Regions from separate parts of the Paenibacillus sp. FSL H3-0286 genome, predicted to be linked through region 1. Evidence: a T-box and tRNA genes for the amino acid it is inferred to sense, from the RefSeq annotation. Region 1 holds a T-box; the other holds one or more tRNA genes.
The links. A T-box is a leader RNA that pairs with one kind of tRNA and senses whether it is charged. The one in region 1 lies ahead of metG (methionine--tRNA ligase), so its partner is inferred to be a tRNA-Met.
Positions count from the first base shown of each region.

Region 2: it has a tRNA-Met gene. The T-box ahead of metG (methionine--tRNA ligase) is inferred to sense a tRNA for this amino acid. The anticodon was not compared.

Region 1 covers NZ_CP150285.1:5,074,985-5,084,475, reverse strand. The annotation lists gene MHB37_RS22965 (sensor histidine kinase) at 1-117, opposite strand, end outside; gene MHB37_RS22960 (copper amine oxidase N-terminal domain-containing protein) at 464-2,698, shown strand; gene MHB37_RS22955 (Fur family transcriptional regulator) at 2,918-3,379, shown strand; gene yidD (membrane protein insertion efficiency factor YidD) at 3,382-3,645, shown strand; T-box leader at 3,686-3,946, shown strand; gene metG (methionine--tRNA ligase) at 3,994-6,006, shown strand; gene MHB37_RS22940 (metal ABC transporter solute-binding protein, Zn/Mn family) at 6,210-7,208, shown strand; gene MHB37_RS22935 (metal ABC transporter ATP-binding protein) at 7,243-7,992, shown strand; gene MHB37_RS22930 (metal ABC transporter permease) at 8,338-9,141, shown strand; gene MHB37_RS22925 (cytochrome c biogenesis CcdA family protein) at 9,278-9,491, shown strand, end outside.
Region 2 covers NZ_CP150285.1:957,996-967,486, reverse strand. The annotation lists gene glgP (alpha-glucan family phosphorylase) at 1-794, shown strand, start outside; gene katA (catalase KatA) at 1,057-2,514, shown strand; gene MHB37_RS04210 (sporulation protein Cse60) at 2,666-2,860, opposite strand; gene MHB37_RS04205 (GreA/GreB family elongation factor) at 3,257-3,712, shown strand; gene MHB37_RS04200 (YdeI/OmpD-associated family protein) at 3,782-4,246, opposite strand; tRNA gene MHB37_RS04195 (tRNA-Gly) at 4,348-4,418, opposite strand; tRNA gene MHB37_RS04190 (tRNA-Pro) at 4,431-4,504, opposite strand; tRNA gene MHB37_RS04185 (tRNA-Arg) at 4,537-4,613, opposite strand; tRNA gene MHB37_RS04180 (tRNA-Gly) at 4,624-4,698, opposite strand; tRNA gene MHB37_RS04175 (tRNA-Leu) at 4,706-4,790, opposite strand; tRNA gene MHB37_RS04170 (tRNA-Lys) at 4,806-4,881, opposite strand; tRNA gene MHB37_RS04165 (tRNA-Gln) at 4,889-4,963, opposite strand; tRNA gene MHB37_RS04160 (tRNA-Asp) at 4,980-5,057, opposite strand; tRNA gene MHB37_RS04155 (tRNA-Met) at 5,083-5,159, opposite strand; tRNA gene MHB37_RS04150 (tRNA-Met) at 5,231-5,307, opposite strand; tRNA gene MHB37_RS04145 (tRNA-Val) at 5,323-5,398, opposite strand; tRNA gene MHB37_RS04140 (tRNA-Glu) at 5,405-5,476, opposite strand; tRNA gene MHB37_RS04135 (tRNA-Ser) at 5,493-5,585, opposite strand; tRNA gene MHB37_RS04130 (tRNA-Asn) at 5,591-5,666, opposite strand; tRNA gene MHB37_RS04125 (tRNA-Ile) at 5,670-5,746, opposite strand; rRNA gene rrf (5S ribosomal RNA) at 5,804-5,920, opposite strand; rRNA gene MHB37_RS04115 (23S ribosomal RNA) at 6,063-8,989, opposite strand; rRNA gene MHB37_RS04110 (16S ribosomal RNA) at 9,252-9,491, opposite strand, start outside.

The sequences.
Region 1 (9,491 bases):
TAGAACAGCTTGAGAGGAAGAGCGGTAGGACAAAAAAATGGTGAATCCTACGATGGTGAAGATGATTAGAGAGAAGCCCATGATTAATTGAACGAGGATGGAGATTTTTTTGGACATGTTATCCCTCGCATGTAAAAGATATTCTTCCATACATTGTAACAAAAGCAAATGAAAGCGAATATAGTCAGACGAAAAATAAACATATTTATAGAAAAAATCTCATTTTTTTCAGGGGAAACAGCGTGGTTGTCCAACAATATTTAATACAGCGTTAATCTTTCTTTACTTAATAATGAAACTTTTTATGGTGGCATGCGTCTAATACTATGTTTGTTATGACGATCGTGGCAAAAGCTTTTTGCCGCCCTACCGTGGGTGGCAGCATTTTGCGGGGAATATAAGAGGAGTATGAAAAAGACAGAGACCTACTTATATTTACAAATAGGAGCAGAGGAGTTATATCATGGATTTGAAAAAGTTAACGTTAGTTGCTGTTTTGGCCGTATCTCAGGCCGCCGCGGCAGTGCCGGCTTTTGCTGAAGCTGTCAATAATACCCCAAGTAATACTACTGTAGTTGGGACAGTTGTTTCAGCTGCGCCGGAGGTAATGCCAGAATCTACTGATCCATTGCCGCCATTGCCGACGGAGACGCCAGGAGGAGTAGTGTCACCGACACCAACACCTACTCCAATTCCTGCAGAGACAGTTGATCCTACGGCTACTGTTGAACCTACAGCAACAATTGCACCTACTGCAACACCGCTTCCGACTGCAACACCTGGAGTTACTACAGAACCTACAACAACAGATGGTGCTCGTGCTGCGGCTAACAGTCAGCTTATTCTTATGATGAACAGCAACAAAATGTATCAGAACGGCCAGGAATATTTAGCTAATCAGCCTATGGCAGTGAAAAACGGCGTATCCTACGTTTCGATCCGGGCTATGGTAGAACGTGTAGGCGTGAAATACGTTTATGATTATAAAACGAAAGAAACCATTGTTACCAAGGGAAGCGACGTTATGCGCTTTAAGACCGACAGCAAGGTCTATACAGTTAATGGTGAGAAGAAGACGATGAAAGGTCCAGCTTACCAATACAAGGGGACTTTCATGGTTCCATTGACATCCATAACTGGAGCACTGGGCATTCCATATACCGTTGATAATGTGCAAAAACGAGTAATCCTTACATTAAACAACAAACCTAAAGCTTCCTTTACAGTGCCAACTGAAATTTACGCCGGTGAACCAGTGACCTTCGTAACCTCCAGCTCGTCACCAAATGGTGTAGCTATTGTGGATGAAAGCTGGGGAGGTAACAAGCAGGATATCTATGATCAACCAGGATATTATGTAGTAACCTATTCCGTAATGGATGCGAATCAACAGTGGAGTGATCCTTACACCATGACCATCACAGTGCTTAAACCTAATACACCTCCAGTTGCTAATTTCACTACAGACAAGGATTCATACAAGATGGGTGAAATGATTACTTATACCGATCTAAGTAGCGATCCTGATGGTGATGAAATTACCGTAACTTGGACGAACAAGGCCGAGGCTTTCTTTACTCCGGGTCCAGCGACAATTGCTGTCCAAGTAAAAGATTCACATGGCGCGATCAGCACGTTTGAGAAAACCGTTAATATTTCGGATGAAATCTTGTACAGTAAAGAAGATTTCAACAGATTATTTGCATCTCCGGGCAGTGTGTTTAGCATCGATGGATCAATGGTTCCGACTTGGCAGCAAGTAGCTTATAATCTTTCTTCCGAGCCTTATAAACTAATTCGCAGCAACAGCCCAGAAACGGTGTATACAGAAGGTGTTACTTACCGTGAGACTTCATTGGGTAAAACCCGCTTCTTGATTCACCACAAGAATAACCTGAATATTAAAGCTAAAGTGTATGTGATTGCTACGAATAACAATTTGTACCCAACGACGCTTACAACCGAATATGTGGGCTTTGCAGGACCAAGCACATATCCTGAAGGTACTGGTAAAATGTCTGTAGAACGTTATTGGAAATCTATGCTTACAAATGAGCATTATAAAACGATTGTTCTGCAACCAGGGGAAAGTGTCTCAATTCTGACTGATCTAAACCAAATTGCTATGAAACCAAGTGAAATTGTTTCACTTCAAGCGGACTTATTTAGTGATTATCCAATCGATTATAATGTCATGTTGATTGATGCGAATAAAGATCCACTGACTACACTTCCAACACTTCCAGTTCTGGATCGAGACGGAGTGCATAATCGGGGAACTTACGAAGATTCTACTCGTATTATCACGGTTACCGATGAGGTAGGAAAAACTCCTGCAAAACTTCTGCTAGGCGATAATTCCAGTGATAAGAACCTGGCTGGCGTAGACCCAATGGCAGGTACGGAAGCATCCAATGCCGGTAATTTCGGGGTATTATACAAGATCAGATTCGAAAATGTTGCACCAAACTCATTGATTACGTTTAATCCACGTGGCGGTAACTATATGGGGCCGGTTATGGTTAATAACCAAATCGTGCATATGCCAAGCGTGGGAAGTCTCTCGAACGCTGACATGAACAGTGTGGTTTATCGTAGTGGTGAGTATGGAGGTTCTGTGGAGATTTTGTTCACAGCAGCTTCAGGCAGTAACTTGCCGGTCAATTTCCTCATCACTCCACTTCCAGCAAAGAAATAACAAATAGGAATATCCCTATAAGCTCTATTGGGGAATTATCTACAATAAAGGCCCGGCTGAATATTCCGTAAGGGAATACGCAGCCGGGCTTTTGTTTAAATATAATAATTCAGAGGTTGCGTAGGGGCGCTTCATGGTGCTTCATTGACGGGGCATTTATTTTGGGGCATTATTAAGAGAGTGAAATATAAATGAACTGATCTTATGGGAGATGAGCGTATGCTGTCGACAGAACAAATATTAGAAGTCATGTCGGGGCAAGGACTGCGAATCACCGACCAACGCAAAACGCTTGCCCAGTTATTCGGCGAGAATAAGGGATATTTGTCAGCGAAGGATGTATATGAGCATATGGGCCGTAAGTATAGGGGACTTAGCTTTGATACGGTGTACCGCAATCTTCGTGTAATGGAAGAGCTTGGTGTGCTTGAACAGATTGTCTTTGAAGACGGAGTGAAGTTCAAGGGAAGCTGCAATCATCAGGATCATCACCATCATATGATCTGCCTTCAATGCCAAAAGACCTACCCGATTAATTTCTGCCCGATGAATTTAACGGATACACCCGATCAATTCCGGGTAGTCAAGCATAAATTTGAGGTGTTCGGTTATTGCAAAGAATGTGAAGAGAACCGGGAAGAAGAATTAGTTGCAGCATCAGATAAACAAAAGGGACTTTAGAAATGGTGACCCTACGCAGAACGATTCAGGCGCCTATTCGGGTGTACCGCAGGTACATTTCCCCTATTAAACCTGCAACCTGCCGCTTCTATCCAACCTGCTCTGCCTATGCCCTGGAAGCCATTGAAGTCCATGGTCCATTGAAAGGCTCATGGCTTGCAGCTAAGCGGATTGCCAGATGTCATCCCTTTCATCCTGGAGGACTTGATCCTGTGCCGCCTCTTCAAGATGAATCTGCTGAGAAGGATTCTGCCCCTGCGACTTGACATGGGGCCTTACCATTGGGTATATTCACAAGTAATAGTATGAATTCCGAAGAACGGATAAGTAAATCGTTACGTCCATTACAGAGAGCCGGAATATGCTGAAATCCGGTATGGAGCGTTAGATTGAATATGGTCCGGGAGGAACTGTGTTCGAGCGGGAACTGCAATTGTGGTTCACGTAAGATAACAGCGTGATCCAGCGTTAATGGACAGTTCCCGCGAGGGAACTGGCGAAGCCTGCGCTCTGTGAAGAGACAGGAAATTTGGGTGGTATCGCGTGAGTTATACTCTCGCCCCATTATGGGGGCGGGAGTTTTTTGTTTTTTAATAAGAAAGGATGATTACTGAATGAGTGAGAAAAAAACGTTTTACCTAACGACACCAATTTATTATCCAAGTGACAAGCTACATATCGGACATGCTTATTCAACCGTGGCAGGAGACGCAATGGCCCGTTACAAACGTCTGCGCGGCTACGAAGTGCGTTATCTAACCGGTACAGACGAACATGGACAAAAGATCGAGCGGAAGGCAGAGGAAGCAGGAAAGACCCCTCAGCAGTTCGTAGACGACATTGTTGTTGGTATTAAGGAGCTATGGCGTAAGCTGGACATTTCGAACGATGACTTCATCCGTACTACGGAAGAGCGGCATAAAAAAGTGGTACAGGATATTTTTGATCGGTTGCTGCAGCAAGGAGACATCTATAAAGGTGAATATGAAGGCTGGTATAGTATCCCAGATGAAACCTTTTACACAGAAACGCAATTAGTTGATATAGTGCGTGATGACAACGGTGTGATTACTGGTGCAAAAAGCCCAGATAGCGGCCACCCGGTTGAGCTGGTGAAGGAAGCAAGTTATTTCTTCCGGATGAGTAAATATGCGGATCGTTTGCTGCAATTTTACGAGGAGAATCCAGAGTTTATTTTGCCGGAATCCCGTAAGAACGAAATGATTAACAATTTCATCAAACCCGGACTGGAAGACCTTGCAGTTTCCCGTACAACCTTTGATTGGGGCGTAAAAGTTAAGGGCGACGAGAAGCATGTCGTGTACGTGTGGATTGATGCGTTGACTAACTATATTACAGCTCTGGGGTACGGTTCCGAGGATCGCAGCTTGTATGACAAGTTCTGGCCTGCGGATGTACACATCGTTGGTAAAGAAATCGTTCGTTTCCATACGATTTACTGGCCGATCATTCTGATGGCGCTTGGTGAACCCCTTCCGAAAAAGGTGTTTGCCCATGGCTGGTTGCTCATGAAAGATGGAAAAATGTCGAAATCTAAAGGTAACGTAGTTGATCCTGTGACACTGATTGATCGTTATGGCTTGGATGCATTGCGTTATTACCTGCTGCGCGAAGTACCGTTTGGTTCGGATGGCACGTTCACACCGGAAAGCTTTGTAGACCGGGTTAACTATGATCTTGCCAACGACCTTGGTAACCTGTTGAACCGTACAGGGGCTATGGTTGAAAAGTATTTTGCAGGCGAGATTCCGGCATATGAAGGAAATGTAACAGCATTTGATGGTGAGCTTCAAGCTGCGGCTGAGAATACTTATGCCAAAGTAGAAGAAGCTATGGAAAAAATGGAGTTCTCCGTGGCGTTGACAGCTATCGGAATATTCATTAGCCGCACCAACAAATATATCGATGAGACACAACCTTGGGTGCTTGCCAAAGATGAAAATAGAACCGCCGAGCTGGCTTCTGTGATGAGACATCTGGTGGAAGGTCTGCGTACCGCTTCAATCCTGCTGCAGCCGTTCTTGACACAGACACCAGCAAAGATCTGGGAACAGCTGGGTATTGAGCCTGGTGAGTTAACGACTTGGGATAGCGGTAAGACCTTTGGCCTGATTCCGGCAGGAACAAAGCTGGTGAAAGGCAATCCAATCTTCCCACGTCTAGATGTGGAGCAAGAGGTAGCTTATATTGCCGAGGCTATGGGCGCTGGTAAAGCTGCGGCTGAAGTGGCGGAAGCGGCTGCTCCTGTTGCTGCGGACTCCGAGCCAGTGGAAGAGCATAAAGAGGAAATCGGCATTGACGATTTCGCTAAAGCAGAGCTGCGGGTAGCTCAGGTTATTGCTGCAGAGCCAGTGAAAAAAGCTGACAAGCTGCTGAAGCTGCAACTGGATCTGGGTTATGAACAACGTCAAGTGGTTTCTGGTATCGCGAAATTCTATACACCGGAAGAGCTGGTGGGACGTAAAGTGATTTGTATCGTAAACCTTAAACCGGTGAAGCTGCGTGGGGAGTTGTCCCAAGGGATGATTTTGGCGGCTTCTAAAGATGACCAGCTAACGATCGCTACCGTGCCGGACAGTATGCCAAACGGAGCAGTAGTGAAATAAGACAATACTGTTGTAGAAATTTTTTAATGAGGTTGCTTGAACAAGGGAATGCTCCTTCAGCCGGGTTGGTTGTGGGAGCATTTCTTTTTTATAAAGGACGATACCGTCTTTCTTCTGAGTGAGGTTTCTTTGTTGACTTATCGTAACGATTACTATTATACTACTAATAGTAAAATTTACGATTTGAGGGGTAGATCAATATAATGGCGGCAATGAAATCACGTATAAGTTTGCTCGTCCTTGCACTGGTACTTGTATTTACACTAAGTGCATGCGGACCTAAGAGCAGTGGAAGTATAGTTGAAGGGAAAGTAAATGTAGTTACAACCTTTTATCCTATTTACGAGTTTGCTAAGGAGATTGGCGGGGAAGATATCAATGCTATTAACCTGCTTCCAGTGGGTGTGGAGCCACATGATTGGACACCGCGCAGTCAAGATATTATCAACACTTCTAAGGCACAGCTATTTCTATATAACGGTGCAGGCTTAGAAGGCTGGGTTCCTAACTTTTTAAAAGGCCTTGATAGCAGCAGTAAAGTTAAGGCGGTTGAAGTAAGTCAAGGTATTGATTATATCATGACCGATGAAGATGACGGGCATGATCATGGGGCAAGTGAGGAAGAGTCTCATCAAAATGAGGACACGGATCATAACAGTAATGCCTCAGGAGACAGCTTGCATACAGACCCGCATACTTGGGTAAGTCCAAAATCAGCCATTGTCATGGCTCAGAATATTAAAGAAAGCCTTCAGTCCGTGGATCCTGAGCATAAAGAAGGTTATGAAGAGCGTTACAATAAGCTTGCGGAACGTTTGCAGGCGTTAGACAGTAAATTCAAAGAGGAGCTTGCTAAGCTGCCCAACTATAAGATCGTAGTATCGCATCAGGCTTTTTCTTACCTTGCCCGTGACTATGGATTGGATCAGCATGCGATTATGGGACTTTCGCCAGACGCTGAGCCGCGCGGACAGGATTTAGTGAAGCTTGCGAAAATGGTAAAAGATGAAGGGATTAAGTATATCTTTTTTGAAGAGCTTGTCTCCGATAAACTGGCTAAGACTCTGGCCGCCGAAGCGGGCGTTTCCACTATGGTGCTTAATCCGGTAGAGGGACTTACTGCGGAGCAAGAGAAGAACGGCGATAATTACTTCACTCTGATGGAGAAAAATTTGCAAAATCTGATTATGGCCTTACAATAATAAGGAAAGTATAAGGGAAAGGCGGTACTTAAGCATGCAATCGGTATCCTTGGACTGCCATCAGCATATCATCGATATACAGGATCTTTCTTTTTCATATGGGGAACAGAAGGTGATATCGAATCTTAACTATAGTGTAAGAGAACGAGATTTCCTTGGTATCATTGGTTCTAATGGTGCTGGTAAAACAACATTGATGAAAATGATCGTCGGCTTGCTTCCAGCGAGCTCTGGTGAAATTAAATTATTCGGAACGCCTGTCCGCAAGTTTAAAGACTGGGAACGGATCGGATATGTTCCGCAAAAAAATGCCTTCAACCCATTGTTTCCAGCAACGGTGCGTGAAGTAGTTCTGTCAGGTCTATATAATAACAAGAATCTGATCCGCAGAGTATCTAAGGCTCAGCATCGTCAATGTGAGGATGCACTTGAAGTCATGCGGATACAAGATATTGCGGAGAAAAGAGTAGGCCAGCTGTCAGGCGGTCAGCAGCAGCGTGTTTTTCTGGCTCGGGCGCTGATTAACCATCCTGACCTGCTGATTTTGGACGAACCTACCGTGGGTATTGATGCCGAATCACAAGCGGGATTCTTTGAATTAATTACCCATATGCATGCTCATCATCATATGACCTTCCTGATGGTGTCGCATGATATCGACATGATCAAAAATTATTTAGGTCATGAGCCCGTGCAGACGAATGGTAAAATCAACTTTTACTCCCGCCACTCACATGATCTCCAGAATTGCACAGAAGAGAATCTGCAGCACACGCTCTCTTAAGTCATAATTAAACTCTGAATCGCAGCTTTCTCTGCGATTAGAGCTATACATAGTGTGTGAGTGTGGAAGTCGGGGACTCAATTCTAGTTGATCTTAATCTTTCTCGTATCTAAGCACCGCCAGTCTGCAAGCGTGTCCCTCTAGGGACGAAAGCGATCTTTCCCCAACCTAACTATGTTCAGTAACACTAACTCCTACGCTAGTTGCACTTAACGGGTGTCCAGAGGGCAGAGCCCTTGGGGCCCTCCCTTGGAAGGGAGGGTTTGGGAGGGATCGAAAAAGGTTTGAAAAAGGTTTTTAATGTTCGAATGGTTCGAAAAGGTTCCGAAAGAAGGAGAGTTTAAGTTGGAAATACTATTTAGCGATTTTTTTCAGCGGGCGCTTGCGGGCGGACTGCTGATTGGTATAACAGCGCCGCTTATAGGCGTTTTTCTTGTGCTTAGACGATTATCCATGATCGGAGATACGCTGGCTCATGTTACTATAGCGGGGGTGGCACTCGGTTTTCTAACAGGATTTTATCCGCTGGGCGCAGGCCTTATCTTTGCAGTGGTAGCGTCCTTCGCGATTGAAAAGCTTCGCAAGGCTTATAAGAGTTATGCGGAGCTGTCGATTGCCATTATAATGTCAGGCGGAGTGGCGTTGGCTTCACTCTTTTTCACCTTAGGAAAAGGGTATAATGCGGACGTAATGAGTTATTTGTTCGGCAGCATTTATACGCTCGATAATACCGATTTGATCGTTGTAGGCATAGTGACTATAGCTGTTGTAGTGGTAGTTTCGATGTTCTTTAAAGAGTTCTTTTTGCTTAGCTTTGAAGAGGATGCAGCAAGTGTAAGTGGGCTTCCGGTGAAACTGCTTAACATGCTGATCACCATTCTGACAGCACTTGTGATTAGCACAGCCATCAAGATCGTAGGCTCGCTGTTGGTATCTGCTTTGTTGACTATTCCGGTCGCAATCAGCTTATTGCTATCCCGTAGCTTTAAATCCTCGGTCATCCTGGCGGTTATTATTTCGGAGATTGCCGTTGTAGGCGGACTAGTGGTAGCTGGAGTCTGGAATTTGGCTCCCGGTGCAACTATTGTGCTTTTGCTCATATCATTATTGGTATTAACCTTGATCGGTAAAAAGGGATTGCCAGCATAAACAGCGAATTAAGTAATCGGTATCACATTAGGCAAGCATAAACGCCTTCGGTGTCCTTGTAAGGACGATAAGCGAAAAAAAGGAGCCATAAACAGCTCCATGAAGTGACTCGAATGCCGGAAGGAGAGCCGCTATTTTGTCTAATATCAATGCAGGAATTGCTTTAGCCGCAGGGGTGGCATCGTTTATATCGCCATGCTGTTTACCGCTGTACCCCTCTTATTTATCGTACATTACCGGGTTATCCGTTCAACAATTAAAATCAGGCAGCAACTCTAAAGAGGTTCGTGTACGCACCCTAACTCATACATTGGCATTTATATTAGGTTTTTCTGCAGTTTTTTACACAC
Region 2 (9,491 bases), 3.0 Mb from region 1:
GAAGATCAGAAATTATAGGCATTACTAATGCCATCCATACTCCTACCTGGGTAGATGATAGAATGACACAAGCCTACGAACAGGATGGTGACTTATGGGCAGTGCATAAAGAGATCAAGGGCGAACTGATCCAGTTCATCAAAGAACGTTCCGGCATTAGCTTAAATGCTGACAATCTACTCATCGGCTTCTCACGCAGAGCTGCTCCATATAAACGAAGCGACCTGATCTTCTCGCAGCCAGAAATTATCGAACCTTATCTGGAGTCTGGAAAGATACAAATTGTATTCTCCGGCAAAGCGCACCCACTCGATGATAACGGTAAAAAAATCGTCAGTAACCTAGTAGCGATGATGAAAAAGTATCCAAAGAGTGTTGTGTTCCTCGAGAATTACGATATGACGATTGGCGCCCAGCTGACGCGCGGTGCTGATATTTGGCTCAACAATCCACGCAGACCATTGGAAGCCAGCGGCACCTCCGGGATGAAAGCAGCTATGAACGGTGTATTGAACTGTTCTATTCTGGATGGCTGGTGGCCGGAAGCCTGCATCGATGGTGAGAATGGCTGGCAGATTGGAGACGGCTTCGAAACTACAGACTTTGAGGTGCTGGATAAGCATGATAGTGATGCACTGTACGACACCTTATTGAAACGTGTACTCCCAACCTTTTACGAGAATCGTGAACAGTGGGTACAAATGATGAAAAAGAGTATCGAAACCACCCGTACGGAGTTTGCCACCAAAAGAATGTTAGATGAATATTACAACAGAATGTACATTAAAGCCTAAGTACAAGAACCGAATATCTTCTATATCAAAAAATGCAGCGCACCCCTTCAGTGATGGTAGGGATGCGCTGTTTCTTTTTTAATTCTGCTAAGTAATTAATCACTTTGTCTATCATATATATCTGAATGTGCCAACGATGTATTGACGATTACCACATATTGTAATGAGTCAATTATTTAAAATGTGTTGCAATTTCTCTAAAAAACATTAATATAGAACTTATACTAAATCTAAAATCAAATCTCATGAGGTGATTCTATTAATGAGCTCCAATAATAATAATCTTACAACCAGCTGGGGTGCTCCAGTAGGCGACAATCAGAATTCAATGACAGCCGGTGACCGCGGTCCCACTTTACTGCAAGATGTCCATTTGCTTGAGAAATTAGCCCACTTTAACAGAGAACGTGTTCCTGAACGTGTCGTTCATGCTAAAGGTGCTGGCGCTCACGGGTATTTTGAAGTTACAAAAGATCTAACCCAATACACAAAAGCTAACTTTTTGTCTGAAGTAGGCAAACGTACACCGTTGTTCATTCGTTTTTCTACTGTAGCTGGTGAATTAGGTTCTGCTGATACCGTACGTGACCCTCGTGGATTTGCCGTGAAGTTCTATACTGAAGAAGGAAACTATGATCTCGTAGGTAACAATACGCCTGTATTCTTCGTTCGTGATGCGATTAAATTCCCGGACTTTATTCATACACAGAAACGTGATCCACAGACACATCTGAAGAACCCGAATGCTGTATGGGACTTCTGGTCTTTATCGCCTGAATCTCTGCATCAGGTAACGATTTTGATGTCGGATCGCGGAATTCCAGCTACGCTGAGACATATGCATGGGTTCGGTAGCCACACCTTCAAGTGGGTAAATGCCGAGGGCAATGCAGTCTGGGTGAAATACCATTTCAAAACAGAACAAGGCATTAAGAATCTAGATGCAGACCTTGCTGCCAAAATCGCTGGGGAAAACCCGGATTATCATACAGAGGACTTGTTTAATGCTATTGATAAAGGAGATTTCCCTGCTTGGAAGCTCTACGTGCAAATTATGCCAATCGAAGATGCGAAAACTTACCGTTTTGATCCATTTGATGTAACAAAGGTCTGGTCGCAAAAAGATTATCCGTTAATCGAGGTTGGACGTATGGTATTGGATCGCAATCCGGAGAACTACTTCGCTGAAGTAGAACAAGTTACATTCTCCCCCGGCTCTTTCGTTCCTGGTATTGAAGCTTCGCCGGATAAATTGCTACAAGGCCGTCTGTTCGCTTATGGTGATGCACACCGCCACCGGGTTGGCCCTAACCATAACAGTTTACCTATCAACCGTCCAAAAGTAGAAGTGAAGAACTATCAACGTGATGGTGGTATGGCCTTGGGCAACAATGGCGGTTCCGGTGCCTATTACGAGCCTAACAGCTTAGGAGGACCTAAAGAATCACCGCAGCATAAAACATCGCCGTTCGAAGTCTCTGGTTATGCGGATAGTGTCTCCTACAATAGTGACGATCACTATACACAACCAGGTGACTTGTACCGTCTAATGTCTGAAGAAGAACGTACCCGTCTAGTTCAAAATATCGTTGGCGCTATGACTCCTGTTGAAAGTAACGATATCAAACGTCTCCAGATTGAGCATTTCTTTAAAGCTGATCCAGACTTGGGACAGCGTATCGCATCCGGTTTGGGTTTATCTGTACCAGACGGAATGTAAGATTGTAAATGCACTTATAAACTAAAGAGGACCTTTGCCCGTAGATGGGAAAGGTCCTCTTTTTGCTAATTAGCTGAAAACATAATAAATGATGACAATCACAACGCCCAGCGTGGAGACAATGGATAGACATGAAAAAAACGTGTTCCAGTTATTGCCTTTCATTTGTCTTATACACGACCAGTATAGTGGTTCTTTGGTGCTCTGCCCCATCACGTGATGATTTAACTACCGAACCGTAACAGATATTCACAATCTGTTCCTCCCGTAGTCCTGCCAGGAACTCATTAGCTTTATTCTCTGCATAAGAATTATCAGCATCTACAAACTCTTTAACTTGAATCATCCTGATCTCCTCCTTTAATAAATTAAGTAGTTATTTTATAGTTCTGGAATCTATATGTGAACTCAACGAAATGTACATGGCGTATCACTCCCCAGGTAACAATTAATGTAAAAATATCTTCAAAATACAGTATAGGCATTTCGCAGTTTTCTACGAAATGCCTATGCATCAGCCTATCATAGCACCCAAGTATGTAATAGTCAAAGGTTTTCATTACAATATTTAGAAGGTTTTAATTCCCCTTTTAAAATGGATTGGATTTACAAATAGAAGCTGGTATACTGATCAGAAGGTCTCCATTGGGGGACCTCTATTTGTATAGGAGGGATTTTAAGATGGCAACACACCATAACAGGTTTACAAGGAATGTGCTACTTAGAGGGGGTGAAATCTACTATGAACCATAGTCTTATCTATGAAGGCTCACGGACACAGCTGCTTCAGCAGCTTATCTATTTTGATGAGGAAAAAATCGCATTTCTAAATCAGTACTTTCCGGTACGGAGCAAGGATAGAAGCAACGCTGAAACGCTGTTATCCCGTTATTGCTCCGAGCTGGAACAATTACTAACTGAGTTCAATGGTGAAGATTTAAATTCACAGGTCTTTATCGGAAGTCAGCTGCAGCTTCGTTACTTGGACGATAATACTACAGATATCTATACCATCGTATTTCCTAACCAAGCAGAACCTAACAATAACAAGATTTCTATGTTGTCACCTATAGGCATGCAGCTGCTGCTGGCTGAGCTCGGCAGTACTTGTCAGCTAGCGATTCCTTCAGGTCAACTAGAGGTGAAGATCGAAAGCATTAAGTTCGTGAATAATGGTGAAGTAGGCGTTCTTATATAAGGACGATCCCTTATATACCCGCTACAGCAGCGTCCCTTTCCAGATATTAAGGAGGAGGACGCTGTTCTATTATTTAAGCCTCAAACCTTCTTCCAGCTTATTAACTGACTTCTGGATCCTTGCTGCTCTGGTTTCCGGTCTTTTCGCCCCTTCGATCCAGCTCACATATTCCTTCCGATAGGAATAAGCCAAGCTGTTATAATATACCTCTGCCTGCTCATTGCTGCTTAGTGCGTCCAGAAAATCTTCTGGAGCTTCTATCTCTCGCAATTGATGATCTTGTTCCATTGTCACCCGAACTATATCTCCAGGTTGAGCATGGGCTAAGTCTCGCAGTTCTTTTTTCACGACCATAAAATGTTTCCCATTACCATGCGGCATGAGTGTTCCTCTATAGGGAATGTCATTCAGGCTTCCTTTAACTTGTATCCTTGATTTAGTTTCATATATTTGTTCAGCGTCAAAAGGAACCGTAAGATATGTCCAACTCCCATTCGTATCTGGTCTGACTAACCTTGCTTCAAATTCAAACATTGGCCCCTCCTCAAATAAAATCTCTAGTTCCTATTGTATCCATACGTGCTTAACTATACAAAAAAACACCCGCCTAATACCGGCAGGTGTCTCTCTTTATAAGCGGGTGATGGGAATCGAACCCACGCTATCAGCTTGGAAGGCTGAAGTTCTACCATTGAACTACACCCGCAAAGGTATAAAATCGGGATGACACGATTTGAACATGCGACCCCCTGGTCCCAAACCAGGTGCTCTACCAAGCTGAGCTACATCCCGTTAACAATACTATAACTGCTTAGTAATAAAAATGGCGCGCCCTGAGAGATTCGAACTCCCGGCCTTTTGATTCGTAGTCAAACGCTCTATCCAGCTGAGCTAAGGGCGCAAAATCTATATGGAGCGGACGACGGGAATCGAACCCGCGACCCTCGCCTTGGCAAGGCGATGCTCTACCGCTGAGCCACGTCCGCAAAAACATGGTGCGCGTGAAGGGACTCGAACCCCCACGTCGTGAAACGCCAGATCCTAAGTCTGGTGCGTCTGCCAATTCCGCCACACGCGCACACTTAAAAAAAAATGGTGAGCCATGAAGGACTCGAACCTTCGACACCCTGATTAAAAGTCAGGTGCTCTACCAACTGAGCTAATGGCTCTCATAAATGGCTGGGGATATAGGATTTGAACCTATGCATGACGGAGTCAAAGTCCGTTGCCTTACCGCTTGGCTAATCCCCAATAATAATTAACTAAATGGCGGAACCGACGGGATTCGAACCCGCGATCTCCTGCGTGACAGGCAGGCATGTTAGGCCAACTACACCACGGTTCCATAGACATAATGCATAAGTGTAAATTGGTTGCGGGGGCAGGATTTGAACCTGCGGCCTTCGGGTTATGAGCCCGACGAGCTACCGGGCTGCTCCACCCCGCGTCATTAATAAGTATATACTATTCATTTTCACCATACCAGCTTATCCCTAAACATAATGTATAAGAGTAAATTGGTTGCGGGGGCAGGACTTGAACCTGCGACCTTCGGGTTATGAGCCCGACGAGCTACCGGGCTGCTCCACCCCGCGTCAGTGAAAATAATATGGTGGAGGCTGAGGGGATCGAACCCCCGACCCTCTGCTTGTAAGGCAGATGCTCTCCCAGCTGAGCTAAGCCTCCATGATATGACCCGTATGGGATTCGAACCCATGTTACCTCCGTGAAAGGGAGGTGTCTTAACCCCTTGACCAACGGGCCATGCTAATAATTTTTATGGCGGAGAGAGAGGGATTCGAACCCTCGAGACGCTTGTGGCGCCTACACGATTTCCAATCGTGCTCCTTCGGCCAAACTCGGACACCTCTCCATAAATGGCTCCCCGAACAGGACTCGAACCTGTGACAACTCGATTAACAGTCGAGTGCTCTACCAACTGAGCTATCAGGGAATATGGTGGGCCTTAGTGGACTCGAACCACCGACCTCACCCTTATCAGGGGTGCGCTCTAACCAGCTGAGCTAAAGGCCCTTCTAAGACATATTAATATTAAGGGCAAAAAAAATACCACGGGTAATGTGGTTGTCCGCTTGGCGGCGTCCTACTCTCCCAGGACCCTTCGGTCCAAGTACCATCGGCGCTGGAGGGCTTAACGGTCGTGTTCGGGATGGGTACGTGTGGAACCCCTCCGCTATCGCCACCAAACGGGCATTTACAGCGTAAATGCTCAGGCTTAATCGCCTGAAAACTGAATCCGAAACGAATTTGCGTTTGCCCTTCTTACGGGGCCCCCGGAAAGTATTCGGAATTAGCTTCGCAGCTTCTTCTTCACTTTTTGGGGTATTTTTAGGATAAGCCCTCGACCGATTAGTATTGGTCAGCTCCATGCATTACTGCACTTCCACCTCCAACCTATCTACCTCGTCGTCTTCAAGGGGTCTTACTAATTGGGAAATCTCATCTTGAGGGGGGCTTCACGCTTAGATGCTTTCAGCGCTTATCCCGTCCGTACGTAGCTACCCAGCCATGCTCCTGGCGGAACAACTGGTGCACCAGCGGTACGTCCATCCCGGTCCTCTCGTACTAAGGACAGCTCCTCTCAAATTTCCTGCGCCCACGACAGATAGGGACCGAACTGTCTCACGACGTTCTGAACCCAGCTCGCGTACCGCTTTAATGGGCGAACAGCCCAACCCTTGGGACCTACTTCAGCCCCAGGATGCGATGAGCCGACATCGAGGTGCCAAACCTCCCCGTCGATGTGGACTCTTGGGGGAGATAAGCCTGTTATCCCCAGGGTAGCTTTTATCCGTTGAGCGATGGCCCTTCCATGCGGTACCACCGGATCACTAAGTCCGACTTTCGTCCCTGCTCGACTTGTAGGTCTCGCAGTCAAGCTCCCTTATGCCTTTGCACTCTGCGAATGATTTCCAACCATTCTGAGGGAACCTTGGAACGCCTCCGTTACTCTTTAGGAGGCGACCGCCCCAGTCAAACTGCCCGCCTGACACGGTCCCCGTACCCGATAAGGGCACTAGGTTAGAACCTAGATACGATCAGGGTGGTATCCCAACGGCGCCTCCACCGAAGCTTGCGCTCCGATTTCTACGGCTCCCACCTATCCTGTACAGATCGTACCCAAATTCAATATCAAGCTGCAGTAAAGCTCCATGGGGTCTTTCCGTCTTGTCGCGGGTAACCTGCATCTTCACAGGTATTAAAATTTCACCGGATCTCTCGTTGAGACAGCGCCCAAGTCGTTACGCCATTCGTGCGGGTCAGAATTTACCTGACAAGGAATTTCGCTACCTTAGGACCGTTATAGTTACGGCCGCCGTTTACTGGGGCTTCGGTTCATAGCTTCGGGTTACCCCTAACCACTCCCCTTAACCTTCCAGCACCGGGCAGGCGTCAGCCCGTATACTTCGCCTTGCGGCTTCGCACAGACCTGTGTTTTTGCTAAACAGTCGCTTGGGCCTTTTCACTGCGGCCCCCTCGTGCTATTCACACTACCGGGGCACCCCTTCTCCCGAAGTTACGGGGTCATTTTGCCGAGTTCCTTAACGAGAGTTCTTCCGCGCGCCTTAGAATTCTCTTCTCGCCTACCTGTGTCGGTTTGCGGTACGGGCACCTTCTCCTGGCTAGAGGCTTTTCTTGGCAGTGTGAGATCATGACCTTCGCTACTATAATTTTCGCTCCCCATCACAGCCCAGCCTTAATGATGTGCGGATTTGCCTACACATCAGCCTCACTGCTTAGACGGACATCCATCAGTCCGCGTCACTACCCTCCTGCGTCACCCCATCGCTCATAGCGGATTACGGTGGTACAGTAATTTCAAACTGTTGTCCTTCGACTACGCCTTTCGGCCTCGCCTTAGGTCCCGACTTACCCTGAGCGGACGAGCCTTCCTCAGGAAACCTTGGGCTTTCGGCGGATCAGATTCTCACTGATCTTTTCGTTACTCATACCGGCATTCTCACTTGTGTAGTGTCCAGCGCTCTTTTCAGTACACCTTCAACCCCTACACAACGCTCCCCTACCCCAGATACATACGTATCTAGCCATAGCTTCGGTGGTGTGTTTAGCCCCGTTACATTTTCGGCGCAGAGTCACTCGACCAGTGAGCTATTACGCACTCTTTCAATGGTGGCTGCTTCTAAGCCAACATCCTGGTTGTCTGTGCAACTCCACATCCTTTCCCACTTAACACACACTTGGGGACCTTAGCTGATGGTCTGGGCTGTTTCCCTTTTGACAATGGATCTTAGCACTCACTGTCTGACTCCCGGCAATAAGTATATGGCATTCGGAGTTTGACTGAGCTTGGTAATCCTTGCGGACCCCGCACCCAATCAGTGCTCTACCTCCACTACTCTTATACCGAGGCTAGCCCTAAAGCTATTTCGGGGAGAACCAGCTATCTCCGAGTTCGATTGGAATTTCTCCGCTACCCCCACCTCATCCCCGCACTTTTCAACGTACGTGGGTTCGGGCCTCCAGTGCGTGTTACCGCACCTTCACCCTGGACAGGGGTAGATCACACGGTTTCGGGTCTACGTCCACATACTAATTCGCCCTATTCAGACTCGCTTTCGCTGCGGCTCCACCTTCTCGGCTTAACCTTGCATGTTAAACGTAACTCGCCGGTTCATTCTACAAAAGGCACGCCATCACCCATTAATAGGGCTCTGACTTTTTGTAAGCACACGGTTTCAGGTTCTATTTCACTCCCCTTCCGGGGTGCTTTTCACCTTTCCCTCACGGTACTGTTTCACTATCGGTCGCCAGGTAGTATTTAGCCTTAGCAGATGGTCCTGCTGGATTCATACGGGGTTTCACGTGCCCCGCACTACTCGGGATCCGTCTCGGAGAGAATACAGTTTAGGTTACAGGGCTTTTACCTCTATCGCGGGCCTTTCCAGACCTCTTCACCTACCATATTCCTTTGTAACTCCATGTGAGACGTCCCACAACCCCTAAGAGCAAGCTCTTAGGTTTAGGCTGTTCCGCGTTCGCTCGCCGCTACTGACGGAATCACTATTGTTTTCTCTTCCTCAGGGTACTTAGATGTTTCAGTTCCCCTGGTCTGCCTCTACATTTCCTATGTATTCAGAAATGAGTAACTGCGAATTACCACAGCTGGGTTTCCCCATTCGGACACCCCCGGATCAAAGCTTGCTTACAGCTCCCCGAGGCAGTTTCGTTGTTCGCCACGTCCTTCGTCGGCTCCTGGCGCCTAGGCATCCTCCGTGTGCTCTTATTAGCTTAACCTTGATTTTTCCGCAGGAAAATATCATACGATGACATTCTCTTTGGAATCATCTCACTAATAACATTTACTTGTTTACACAAGTTGCTAAAAGATGTTCTAAAACGCAAATTCGTTTCGGTATCCAGTTTTCAAGGATCAAGTCTTACTTGAGAGCTTAAACTCTCAAAACTGAGCAACGAGTGAGTAACAGGCCTAAACCTGAGTTTTGGAAGCTGAGCTTCCGATTTGAATGTCCTCATTGCAGAGAACGATTCTCCATAGAAAGGAGGTGATCCAGCCGCACCTTCCGATACGGCTACCTTGTTACGACTTCACCCCAATCATCTACCCCACCTTCGGCGGCTGGCTCCCTTGCGGGTTACCCCACCGACTTCGGGTGTTGTAAACTCTCGTGGTGTGACGGGCGGTGTGTACAAGACCCGGGAACGTATTCACCGCGGCATGCTGATCCGCGATTACTAGCAATTCCGACTTCATGCAGGCGAGTTGCAGCCTGCAATC